3 regions of the Exiguobacterium sp. s34 genome follow, and region 3 is predicted to be linked to each of the others. Evidence: riboswitches for the same ligand, from Rfam matches in the RefSeq annotation. Region 3 holds a riboswitch; each other region holds the start of a gene.

Region 1 (4,255 bases), on a different contig from region 3:
GGTCACTTCATGCGCGTCCCGTTCCTCGATTTGAATCGTGTCGTCTGCTTCCAAATCAAACGTCGAATGCGGGGCGGCGACATAGAACGGGATGTTGTAGTGTTTCGCCAAAATTGCGAGCTGGAGCGTCCCGATTTTATTGGCTGTATGACCGGTACGTGTGATGCGGTCCGCCCCGACGATGATGGCATCGACTTGTTTCGTCTGAATCGTCCACGCCGCCATATTGTCGGTGATCAACGTGACATCGATGTCTGCCCGGTCGAGTTCCCATACGGTCAACCGTGCCCCTTGAAGCAGTGGACGGGTTTCCGATGCGAACACCCGAAACGGGATGCCACGCTCTTTTCCGACATAGAATGGGGCAAGCGCAGTACCATAACGTGACGTCGCAATGGCACCGGCGTTACAAATCGTCAATACATTGCCACCGGCGGGTAACACGGTGAGCGCATGCTCACCAATCGTGCGATACGTCGCCACGTCTTGTTCATAAATTTCAATCGCACGCTCTTTAATTGCTTTTGCGATCTGTTCAAAGTCCTCCCCTACGTTCAATCGTAGGAGTGATTCGATGACGTGCTGTAAGTTGACCGCCGTCGGTCTGGTCGCAATCAATCGTTGCCCGACTTGGTCCAATTGGCGGTGAAAATATGGATTATCTTGCAGACGTGATGCTTCTTTTGCGAGGACGAACGCCCCGAAATAGGCGATGGCCGGTGCTCCTCGAACTTGAAGCGACTTGATCGCATGTTCGGCCTGTTCGAGCGTCAACACTTCAATATAGCGCTCTTCTTGCGGCAACTGTGTCTGATCTAAAATCGTCAAGATTTCAGTGTCGGCATCGAAATGAATACTTTGCACACTCATACTCGCACCTCCGACAGGACTGGAATCAACTGGTCAATCGATTGAATCTGATGGCGCTGTTTGATGAGGCGCGTGCCGAGTTCTAAGGAGTGGCGTTTCCGTTCGATGCGAAGGTCGTCTGGTAGTGTTTCTAAGTCAGCGACCCCAGCAAGACCAATCGTTCGACGAATCAGTTCACAGCCTGCGTAACCAATCGCATCACTCAAAATCGACGGCAACAGTTCGTCCACGAATCCTACTGTGTTGAACGGTTCGACCGCCTGTGTGAAGCGTGTGCGGAACGTTTTTTCAAACGTCTCCCAGACGGTGAGCACTTCTGTGAAGCGTTCGAACCGTTTCAACGGATGCGCATACGTCGAGAACACTAAATGAGCAATGATTTGACCGATATCAAAGCCGAACGGACCATAAAACGCAAACTCAGGATCGATGATTTTCGTTTCTTGACGCGTCGCAAAAATACTTCCTGTATGTAAATCTCCATGTAATAACGCTTCATGTTTCGTCACGAACCCGACCTTCAATTTGGCCACTTCAATCTTCAGGGCGAGATCTGACCATAATTTTTCAACATCTGTACGAATGGCAGATTCAATCTGATTCGATTCTGCATCGCGATACGGGTCGGTAAAGATGAGTTTCTCCGTGATATCGCACAGTTCTGGATTATAATACTCCTTTTCGATTTGTTTCTTGACGAGTGGACCGTTCGCATAGTCAGACGTCGCAAACAACGTTTCACCGAGGAATGTACCGACGTGACGCGCTAAATTCGGATAGCTCTCGCCTTTTAGAAAGCCGGTGCGGACAATCTCAAAAGCTGATAAATCTTCCAAAATCGTATAAGCGAGTTCACGGTCGCTCCCGAGGACACCCGGTACGAACTGTGGAACGACTTTGGAAAACTCACGAAGGGCCAGCTGTTCAATCCAAGACCGATCAAGCGTGAGCGGCCAGCTCTCTCCAACGACTTTTGCGTATGGTAACGCCTGTTTCACAATCAATGACGTATCGCCTTGGCGAACGCGAAAGACGAGATTTAAATTTCCATCTCCGATTTCCTCACATTCTGCGATCCCCTCTTCTAGTAACCCCAACTGTCGAACATGGTCGACGACACTCTGTTCTGTAAACGCCTTATAAGCCATGATGCTTTCCCCTTTCCTGTGCATATACATGAAAAAAGCCCCTTTCTCCGCGAGAAAGAGGCACACCCAAATTGGTTGTTCCTCTCATCTTTCAGACATATGTCTGGTGGATGTAGCACCGTGCCAAATGGTCGGTTGCTGCGGCGTCTTAGGGCCAATTCCCTCTGCCAACTCGCGATAAGAGTAAATGATTTAATTGTGTTTGACGTGTTGAGACGAATATTACGGACTCGAGACGCTAGTTGTCAATCCTCTATTTTCGGTCGACTCCCTATTTTTGACACGCATATATAGAAACATTATTTTCAAACTTTTTTTCTCAAAAAAAGGAATTGACGAGTGAGCGATTCTATGTAAAAATTCAATTAAATTTCACAACTTCACAACTATTCTTATCAAGAGCAGACGGAGGGACAAGCCCGATGATGTCGCAGCAACCGACCAGAAATGGCACGGTGCTAATTCTTGCAGCTATCGCTGAGAGATAAGAGTTCATTGTTTTCGAATGACCTCTTGCCTTGGCATGAGGTCATTTTTTGTTTGACCTGAAAGGAGGAACTTATGGGAATTATCGCTACTTATGAAATCAAACATACCGATCACGTCGAACGCGTGGCTGAAAAAATCGCACATGAGCTGACCGTCGGCACGTGGACCGAGTTGAACCACATCGAGCAACATCAACTGCAGGCGTTCCGTGGTGAGGTCATCGAGACGTCCCAACAAGAAACGACGAGTCGCTTCTCTATTCGTTACCCGCTACATAATGTGACGCCAGACTTCTCGTCCATTCTGACGACGACGTTTGGAAAACTATCACTCGACCCAAGCGTCCAACTGATTGACCTATCACTCCCGGAAGAGCTCGCATCAGACTTCCCTGGTGCCACATTCGGTGTCGAAGGTGTTCGCGACATCCTTCGTGTACACGACCGACCGCTCGCCATGAGTATCTTCAAAGGTGTTATCGGACGGGACCTCGACTTTTTGGCGACACAGCTCCGTGACCAATTCAACGGCGGAATCGACCTCGTCAAGGACGATGAGATTTTATATGACAATCCACTTACCCCGTCGCTCGAACGGGCACGGGTCGGGGCATCGATCATTCAAGAACATCAAGAATTGACGGGTCGCTCCGTTCTATACGCCGTGACATTGAGTGGACCCGTCTTCACGTTACGCGAACAGGCGAAGCAATTGATTGAGGCTGGCGCGACCGCGCTCTTGTTTAACGTGTATACGTATGGGCTCGATGCCTTGCGAGAACTCGCCAAAGACTCTGAGATTCACGTTCCGATTTTGGCACATCCCGCTTTTGCGGGGGCGTTGACTGGATCAGTCCGCCATTCCCTCCTTTTCGGGAAACTGATTCGACTCGCCGGGGCGGACTTGACGCTCTTCCCGTCGCCGTATGGTTCGCTGTCGACACCGAAAGACGAAGCGCAACAGATTCAGACGTATGCGACAGAACCCCATTGGACGAAACCGATTCTGACGGTCCCATCTGCCGGGATTCATCCTGGACTCGTCCCGGACTTGGTTCGAGACTTCGGAACGGATGTCGTCATCAATGCCGGCGGCGGGATTCATGGGCATCCAGACGGTGCGGTCGCTGGAGCGAAGGCGTTCCGACAGGCGATTGACCAGACGCTTGGCAAGACGAACGATACCGATGCACTATCGACCGCGTTGGATGCGTGGGGTGCACGATGAGCACGCATGTCATCTGTGACTTCGACGGGACGATCACCGAAGAAGATAACATCATCGCGTTGATGCGACAGTTCGCACCTCCTGATTGGGTCGAGCTCAAAGATGCCGTCTTGAACCAGACGCTCTCCATCCGAGAAGGTGTCGGTCAGATGTTCGGCTTACTTCCGAGTGACCAGGAAGTACGATACCGTGAGTTTCTTCTTTCGACCATCACGCTTCGGCCAGGGTTCATCGAGTTTTTACAAGAGACGCAGTCACTTGGCTTCCGATTTGATGTCGTCAGTGGCGGTATGGACTTTTTCGTCCATCCGATTCTAGAAGGTCATGTCGTACCTGAACACATTTACTGCAATCACGTTGACTTTTCAGGAGAGACGGCACGCGTCACATGGCCTCATTCATGCGATGCCTATTGCTCGAACGATTGTGGATGTTGCAAGCCGACGATTGCCCGACAGATCGTCTCACCTACCGACACGTTGATTGTCATCGGCGACTCGGTCACCGATTTTGAAATCGCT
Region 2 (4,255 bases), on a different contig from region 3:
ATGTTGTGTTGCTCCCCTGTGTTCAGTTTTTTGCAGGAAAACGAACGTTGGGTTGTGTCGTTCGACGAATAGACTTGCCTGCAACCACAAGTCCATTATTATATGATAAATATCACGGCGAATTTTCGCAAATGGTTTTTAATTTTTTTTGACGAATGCAGGGAGATGCGTCTTGTAAATCGAATTCGGGTAATAGAGTAGTAGTAACGAAAGTTGAAGGTGGAACGACTATGCTCACTTCTCTCCAACAGTACATCATCCAATTGATTGAATGGCTTCAAAGCTTGCCTGGCGGTCCTTGGGCCGGACTCGGCGCTCCATTTTTAGAGGCGATCTTTCCGTTTTTGCCACTCGTTTTAATCATTTCTGCCAATGCGGCGACATACGGTTTTTTATTAGGAGTCCTTTTATCGTGGATTGGGAACCTTCTCGGAACAATTGTCGTCTTCGCAGCCGTCCGGTATGTGTTCCGAAAACCGATGACGCGCTGGCTCGAAAAACATAAGGTGGCGGTTTATTGGTTAGAACGAATCAATCATATGAGTCCGATTTCACTCGGATTCTTGTATTCACTTCCGTTCATCCCGGTCAGTTTGATCACTTATTTGCTGGCGCTTATTCAGATGCCGCTCCGCACATTCATTTTAGCGGCAGGATTCGGGAAACTACTCGTCGTCGTCATTTTCTCTGTCATCGGGGATCAGTGGGAAGAGTTTATCCAAAGTCCATTTCGTTTATCGATGCTCGGTCTTCTTTTGGTCGCATTATGGGCCATCAGCCGGGGATTAGAAGAAATTCTCAAACGACGCGCTTTCAAGAAACGAAACGAGCAACTGAAACAAGAAATGGTCACGAAACGACAAACACCCCTTTGAACAAGGGGTGTTTTCGCTTAAGACTGTTTTTTAAAGCGCGGGAAGTTAAATGCGATGGCGATCCCTCCACAAATAAAGAGGAGGAACGGATAAAACATGAACGGCACGAGGTCCGGCGATGCGGTCTTCGTCAGCTCTGCCGCGATGAGGAGTTGTGCTCCATATGGCAGAATTCCTTGTACCCCACATGAGAAGATATCGAGTACACTCGCTGATTTTTTCCGTTCGATATCATATTCGTCCGCAATGTTTGCGGCAAGCGGTCCGGCTACGAGAATCGAAATTGTATTGTTTGCCGTCGCCACGTTCGTCGCGCTGACAAGACCAGCGATACTCCACTCGGCACCGGCACGTTTTTGGATTCGTGACGTCAACGCGTCACGCAAATACGTGAGTCCGCCGTTGTGCGAGATGAGTCCGACGAGTCCGCCCATGAGTAACGTCAGAAACGAGATTTCGGCCATGCCGACCATGCCGTCGGCGATAGCGGTCACGAATGCTGTCACCGATAAGCTTCCGTCGAGGAGACCGATGATACCAGTGAGCGTGATGCCGCCCAAAAGGACGAGAATAACGTTCAGTCCTGTTAACGCTAAGCCGATAACCGCGAGATAGGGAATCAGTTTATACCATTCGAATGCAGCGACATCGACCGTCGACTCACCGTTCGATAAGACCGCTAGTAAAATCGTCGTGATGATAGCGGCGGGTAAGACAATCCAGAAGTTTGTCCGGAACTTATCACGCATGTTCGTCCGTTGCGTCCTTACGGCGGCAATTGTTGTATCCGAAATGAACGAAAGGTTGTCCCCGAACATCGCGCCTCCGACAACTGCGGCGGCTGCGATGGCGACGTTCACGCCACTCTCTTCATGAATACCGAGAGCAATGGGTGCAAGTGCTGCGATCGTTCCGGTCGATGTTCCCATCGCCATTGAAATGAAAGCAGCGATGACGAATAGTCCGCTCAAGAGAAGCGATGGCGGTAAGAGCGTCAACGCGGCGTTAACCGTCGCGTCGATGGCGCCAATCGATTCGGCTACGGTCGAAAAGGCACCGGCGAGTAAGAAAATAAAAATCATAATGATGATTCCCGGATTTCCGGCACCTTGTGCGATGCGCTCCACGGTTTGTGTCGCACTTCCTTTTGTCATGAATGCTGCGACTAGCAATGCGATGATCGCTGCGACGAGAACTGGGAACTTATAAAAATCCCCATAGTAGACACCTGCCCCGATGAAAAAGAGCAAAAAGACGAATAATGGCAAAAGTGCCCACTTGTTGGCTGTTGGTTGTTCCAAAATAATCACCTCACTAAAAAATAAAAAGGACCTTTTTCTTGAGAAAAAGGTCCTTCGTGCGAAATACCCTTTTCATCTTTCGAGCAATACGCCCGCTGGATTTGGCACAGGTTCCCCGCTGCCGAGACTTCACAGGGCCAGTCCCTCCGTCTCTCTCGATAAAAAGTGAATCTATCTAATTATTAAACACGTTCCCTAACGTACCTGTTTCGAATCCGGTTGTCAACCTAAAAACTCCCCAATTCGATGTGAGAAAGGGGAGTTTACGTCGTTAAATTGTTGAAGTGGGCTACTCGGTTCCGCCCTGCGTATTTCCCACCGACATAGAGCGCACGGTCAGCGTTTCGAATCGTGTCATCTAGACGCTTGTTCCCGAATGCTTCAATCGTATCGACCCCGATAGACGCGGTCACAGAAATCTCATGATGGTCAACAAGGAACGGTTTCGCTTCGATTTGGTGGCGAATCCGCTCTGTGATTTCGATGGCTTGGGTCATGTCACAATGGTTGAGTAGTAAAATGAATTCTTCGCCGCCATAACGCGCGGCAAAGTCATCCGTTCGAAGTACTTGCCGAATGCGTCGACCGAATTCTTGTAACACTCGGTCACCGACCTGATGACCGTACGTATCGTTAATTTTTTTGAAGAAATCAATATCGAGCATGGCGACAGATATCGGATACATCGACATATCCGATATTTGTTGAATGCCGTATTCATAAAACGCACGCGCATTGGCAAGAAGCGTCAAACTGTCTGTCCGGCTCTCGGTATAGAGACGATCCCGCTCGTGACAACGGCTAATCGTTCGATTGAACGATTTCAACAACTTGATGATTTCATGCTGAATGATTTTCGGATATGCGTATACGGGTTCTCCCGTCATGACGATCCATGTACGAATCTCTTCGATTTCCTCCGAACGGACAGAAACAAAGCTATGATAATCGTCATGGAAGGCGTCGGAAAGTGCGGTATCCCATTCAAACCGCATCTCATAGTCGAGAATTTGCTCGATTGGTTGACTCATCTCAAGCAGTGCAAAGACGACCGGTCGATCGATGGGCTGTCGCGTCTTCAAATCGAAGTAGAGCGTGCGGTCGAACAATTTGAACTCGATATAACCTTCGTCGTAATGGTTCAACTGTTCACACTGACTTAAAAAGACTTCGATTGCTTGCGCCTCACTCTGTGACAAAGAGACGGCTTCTTTAGCTTCATCATATTGCTCGATCAAAGATTTGAAGGCGTCTTGCCGTTCTTTTTGAATGAGAAGTCGTTTAATGAAGAACGTCAAGGCAGCGGCGATACTACTGACGACCAGTAAACTCGTCTCCCGGAAGAATGATGCCGCTAAAATGAAGGTCAAACTGACGACGTATGTGTAGAAAGCGATTTTCATAAAATCGCTCAATGCGATGTCGACGCGGAACCACCATTTCACCTGATATTTTTGGAATACCGTGTTTAAGAAGATGGCAAGGAACAGTCCGGCAAGCGGCACGAACGAATCTTGCGAATAAAAGTCGAGACCGGTCTCGCCACCAAGGGCGAGATAAACCGCTGCCGGGATGACGATTTCTAAGTACGCCGTAATGGCATTCCAAGGATACGTGAAGCGGAAGCGACGGATGGCGACTTTCGGTTTCAAATTGGCGAATTGAAAGACGAACAACCCGATTTGGTTGACGATGAGTGCTGTTTCAAATCCAAAGAATAAAAATAAGATTAAGACGATACTTTCAGAAAAAGTGAAGTACACACCTTTGACTTCGATCGAGTCGAGTTGAAAAATGATGACCAATAATGAAATTAAAATAAACGACAATGGATCAATCGTCGGGGCGTGTAGGACATCCAATGCAAATAACGAGATGGTGAAGATGAATAAGGCACTCCATATACTCCAACCGAGCACGGACATCTTACGAAAGTGGTTCATGCGTTCCCTCCTAGCATGGGACATTTCGAGATCTAATAGTAAAGATTCGTCACGTTTTCGTGTGAGTCCTGCTTCTCTTCCATGATGCTTGAATTCTAGCATTGAGTATAGAGGGAATATCCTCTATAATGAAATT
Region 3 (4,255 bases):
TGCTTGGGATTGCCAAGAGTTAAATTTCGATGATGAAATGAAAAGAACCCTGAATGTTCACTCGGTCTAGAGTGCCATTCAGGGTCTTTCTTTTGAGTAAATTTTAATCGTTAAAAGGATAGCAGGAGATGACGTAATCGATAGGGAAGTAATCCCATGTTGCGTTCGTCATATAGGACGTGCAACGCATTCGTGATGAATCAAAAAAATGTAGAGTAAAGGAGAAAACAATCATGGAATCAAATGTAGTGACGATCTCGACGCTTGTGGATACACCAATCGAAAAAGTCTGGGAACTCTGGACAGCCCCTGATCATATCAAACAATGGAATCATGCATCTGAAGATTGGCATACGACCGAAGCGGAGAATGACTTACGCGTCGGTGGGAAGTTTCGCAGTCGGATGGAAGCAAAAGACAACAGTATGGGGTTCGATTTTGAAGGCGTGTATGAGGAAATTCAAGTGAACGAGCTTATTCAATATCGCCTCGATGATGAACGGAGAGTGAGAATTTCATTCGTACCAGAAGGTGATCAAACAAAGATTGTTGAAACGTTTGATGCGGACTCGATGAATCCGGTTGAGTTGCAACGTCAAGGATGGCAGGCAATCCTCGACAATTTCACTCGATATGCGAATGAGAAGAATAAGTAAGGTGATCGAGTAATCTAATAATCAGCAGTATATATGATGAAGTTTACATGTATACTGCTGTTTGGCATGATAGCAATAAAAACCGCTTGTATATGTATATGTAGAGGATGTTATCTTTAGAATCGATCATGAACAACAGAGTGAGATCGTTAAATCTAATACAGTGACCCAAAAACTATGAAAAGTTGGATAATGAAATTCCGTAAGTAAATATGACAGGTGATGCAAAGAGTACATACATAAATACATTGTGAAACTAAGCAAACGCTTCAAACACAGGCATCATAAACGGAAGCGAAAACATCATAACAATCGAAAAAATAAAGGTTGCCATAAATCGTGAGAACTTCATTTTCTTCTCCACTTCAAAGAAATGGCAAAGGCAGTCAATCCTCCTATGACGACGACATAATAAACGGAATAGAAGACAAACTCTCCAATATCCTCAAAACTACTAAACGTATTTTCCATAATCATTGGATCAGACAAAATACCGATTGTCACAATCGGCAAAAAGAAGATCCAAAAACGTTTCCAAAAATACGTGCGGTACGATGACTCATTTGAAATCACTTGTGACCCCTCCTGTCAGCTCCATACTTTACCATATTGTATCATGAACATCTTACGAACAAATAGTTGAAATTTGGGCATTATACAATTTTTACTACATGCAAAAACAGCGAGTGCATTACATGTACCCGCTGCATAATATTGATTATTCACTCGATGTGCTTAATTCACCCGTCCCGAACGTTGCACTAAAAGCACGACACCAAATCACTACCTTGCTATATTCTGTCAAATCGACATCAGCCGGAACTAAATAGTTTTGATTTCCTGTATTCCCCTTAAGTGCCCCGAGTCGAATCCCTTCAGACACTTCCAAGCCTGGTTTCGTCAAATATACAAACAAGTCAGGACCGTTCGTCGTCTCAAACTCTTCAAATCGCAGGTAAGTTCCGTCTTCTGCTTCAACTGAGCGAATCGTGCCGGTCGTCTCGTAATTTTTCTCCCCGTCCATGAACACACCTGCTACTTCGGTTTGAGTCGTTTGTGCTTCCGCTGTATCGGCCGTCTCTTGTTCTGATTCATCTTCCTCTGGAGCTGGTGATTCGACAGCGGTCGGCGGCAATCCTTCATCGACCGTCTCAGTCAAAAATAGTGGTGAGATGAGCCACCAGGCGATGGCGATCACGGCTACGCCGATTACACCGATGATGATTTTTGAACGAGTTTTCATGTGTGAATCCTCCTATTCATGTGTTTGAATCGTTACATTTCTTTTCCCGAATCATGGGCTTATAAAAAGACGCGAATTAATACATTCGCGTCAATTGAACATCATACCGTCTCGGTCCAGTTCTCCTCGATAAACGCGTCGCGTCCCGAGATGGCCCGGTCTTCCTTGTAATGTTTTGGATTCTTTTTATGATAGTCCTGATGGTAGTCTTCTGCAGCAAAGAACGTTATCGCCGGAATGATTTTTGTGACGATTGGGGCCGTGAAACGTCCACTTGCCGCTAACACATCGCGACTCGCTTCCGCAGCGATTCGCTGCTCCTCCGTGTGATAGAAGATGGCTGGGGCATACTGAGGCCCACGGTCTTGGAACTGCCCACCGTCATCGGTCGGGTCTGTCTGAATCCAATAGAGTTCTAGGAGACGCTCGTATGAGAAAAGAGCTGGATCGTATGTGATCTGAACGACTTCTAGATGTCCGGTCGTCCCAGTCTTTACTTGTTCATATGTCGGATTGTCGATATGTCCTCCCATATAGCCGGACACGATTCCTTCAATCCCTGGTAGTTCTTCAAAAGGTGTCACCATGCACCAAAAACAGCCGCCTGCAAATGTTGCTTTTTCCATCTTGTCGTTCCCTCCAAATCGTATTTCAACAAAAAAGCGCTCACGTCGGATGACATGAGCGCTCTCGTCATATCGTCCAAGGTTTCCCTTGCTGGTCGTAGCACCTTGCCTGAGGCAGGTTGCTGTGAAGTCATGGAGCCAGATCTCTCGTTCACTCTTGATATCGATATGTAGTTGGTGAAAGCATCATACCACCCTCAAAATACTTTCGTCAATGATTCGGTTTTCGTTTTAACTGAAAAATCGTCAAGACGATGATGAATCCAATCAATGCGATGGAGATGAACGTACCATACGGCACATTCTCACCATATAATTGCAAGAAAAATAGACCGAATACGGCGAGCAACACGAATACGTAGGAGCGCGTCATAGGAACCTCCTGTTTTTTCTTAAGTGTAACAAGAACACATCGACTTGGCGATGAGAAAAGGAAATCAAGCATATAACACGAATAAAGGGGGGGAGGTAAAGGAGGAATGAACAATGAAACAATCACAATTGTTAGAGCTGACAATCGAAGACGCGCATCGTGGCTATAAAGAAGGGAAATTCACAGCAAGAGACGTGACCGCGTATTATCTAAAAAGGATTGCGACATATAATGATCGACTCCATGCAGTGATCCAGGTGAATCCGGACGCACTTTTCGAGGCAGAGGCGGCAGACCGGGGCTATAAAAAAGGGGTACGCAAACCACTACTTGGGATTCCCGTATTGATCAAAGATAATATCGAAACGGGCGGACTGATGCGGACAACGGCAGGTGCTGCCGCGATGCGACATCATTTCGCAGGTCGGGATGCCGAGCTCGTCAAACGGTTACGGGCTGACGGGGCCATCATTCTCGGTAAAGCAAACCTGTCCGAATGGGCCAACTTCTTGACAGAAGACATGCCGAACGGTTGGAGTGCCGTCGGTGGCCAGACGATGAATCCGTATGGGGACCAACTAGATGTCGGAGGATCAAGTTCAGGGTCGGCATCTGCGGTTGCGGCAAATTTAACGCTTCTTGCAGTTGGATCTGAGACGAGTGGTTCAATCGTACACCCGAGCGTGCATAATGGCATCGTCGGAATCAAGCCGACCGTTGGACTGATCAGCCGCTCGGGAATCATCCCGATTTCACGTTCTCAAGATACGGCTGGACCGATGGCGCGGACACTCCGTGATGCGGTCATCGCTTTACAGACGATATGTAGTGAGGATGAATCGGATCCGGCGACTCTAGAGACTCCTGTCGGACCGCCTTATGTGACATGTCTCGATGTGAGGCAGGCGGTCGGGATGCGTGTCGGGTTCATCAGACCGGACATTTCGGAAGAAGAAGTCGGGTTGTATGAACAGGCGCTTCGCTTGTTGCGTCAAGCCGAGGTAGAACTCGTCGAGGTCACGCTACCAAAGCATACGGGGCTTGAACAAGCAGACATTCTGTTCGACGAATTCAAGCTCGGGATCGAGGCGTATCTTGCGAACACAACCGTGCCTTTTAAGACGCTTTCTGACTTGATCGAGTGGAACGCAGAACACCCTGAATCGATTCCGCACGGTCAAACCATTTTTGAAGAAGCGAACGCCCGATCTGGGAAACTGATTGAAGCGAGCTATCTCGACCGTCGCATCGAGGACGTTCGTTTAGCGAAAACAGAAGGGATTGACGCGTTGCTTGCGTCGCATAAACTTGATGCGATCGTCTTACCACATGATGCGAACTATGACATGGCAGCGAA

What was found. A riboswitch is a leader RNA that binds a small molecule or an ion and turns the genes downstream of it on or off. The one in region 3 is predicted to bind S-adenosylmethionine.
Region 1: it holds a riboswitch for S-adenosylmethionine, as region 3 does, so the genes downstream of both, KNO87_RS02745 (2,3-diketo-5-methylthiopentyl-1-phosphate enolase) here and msrA (peptide-methionine (S)-S-oxide reductase MsrA) in region 3, are expected to answer to the same signal.
Region 2: it holds a riboswitch for S-adenosylmethionine, as region 3 does, so the genes downstream of both, KNO87_RS10845 (Na+/H+ antiporter NhaC family protein) here and msrA (peptide-methionine (S)-S-oxide reductase MsrA) in region 3, are expected to answer to the same signal.

Annotation. Positions count from the first base shown of each region.
Region 1 covers NZ_JACSKE010000001.1:554,587-558,841, forward strand. The annotation lists gene mtnA (S-methyl-5-thioribose-1-phosphate isomerase) at 1-870, opposite strand, end outside; gene mtnK (S-methyl-5-thioribose kinase) at 867-2,018, opposite strand; SAM riboswitch class I at 2,100-2,202, opposite strand; SAM riboswitch class I at 2,408-2,509, shown strand; gene KNO87_RS02745 (2,3-diketo-5-methylthiopentyl-1-phosphate enolase) at 2,580-3,734, shown strand; gene KNO87_RS02750 (2-hydroxy-3-keto-5-methylthiopentenyl-1-phosphate phosphatase) at 3,731-4,255, shown strand, end outside.
Region 2 covers NZ_JACSKE010000004.1:281,092-285,346, forward strand. The annotation lists gene trhO (oxygen-dependent tRNA uridine(34) hydroxylase TrhO) at 1-2, opposite strand, end outside; gene KNO87_RS10840 (TVP38/TMEM64 family protein) at 231-875, shown strand; gene KNO87_RS10845 (Na+/H+ antiporter NhaC family protein) at 893-2,176, opposite strand; SAM riboswitch class I at 2,246-2,341, opposite strand; gene KNO87_RS10850 (GGDEF domain-containing protein) at 2,440-4,119, opposite strand.
Region 3 covers NZ_JACSKE010000003.1:209,412-213,666, forward strand. The annotation lists gene KNO87_RS08000 (GRP family sugar transporter) at 1-23, shown strand, start outside; gene KNO87_RS08005 (SRPBCC family protein) at 234-656, shown strand; gene KNO87_RS08010 (hypothetical protein) at 1,005-1,229, opposite strand; gene KNO87_RS08015 (DM13 domain-containing protein) at 1,375-1,899, opposite strand; gene msrA (peptide-methionine (S)-S-oxide reductase MsrA) at 2,001-2,525, opposite strand; SAM riboswitch class I at 2,593-2,692, opposite strand; gene KNO87_RS08025 (hypothetical protein) at 2,737-2,898, opposite strand; gene KNO87_RS08030 (amidase family protein) at 3,012-4,255, shown strand, end outside.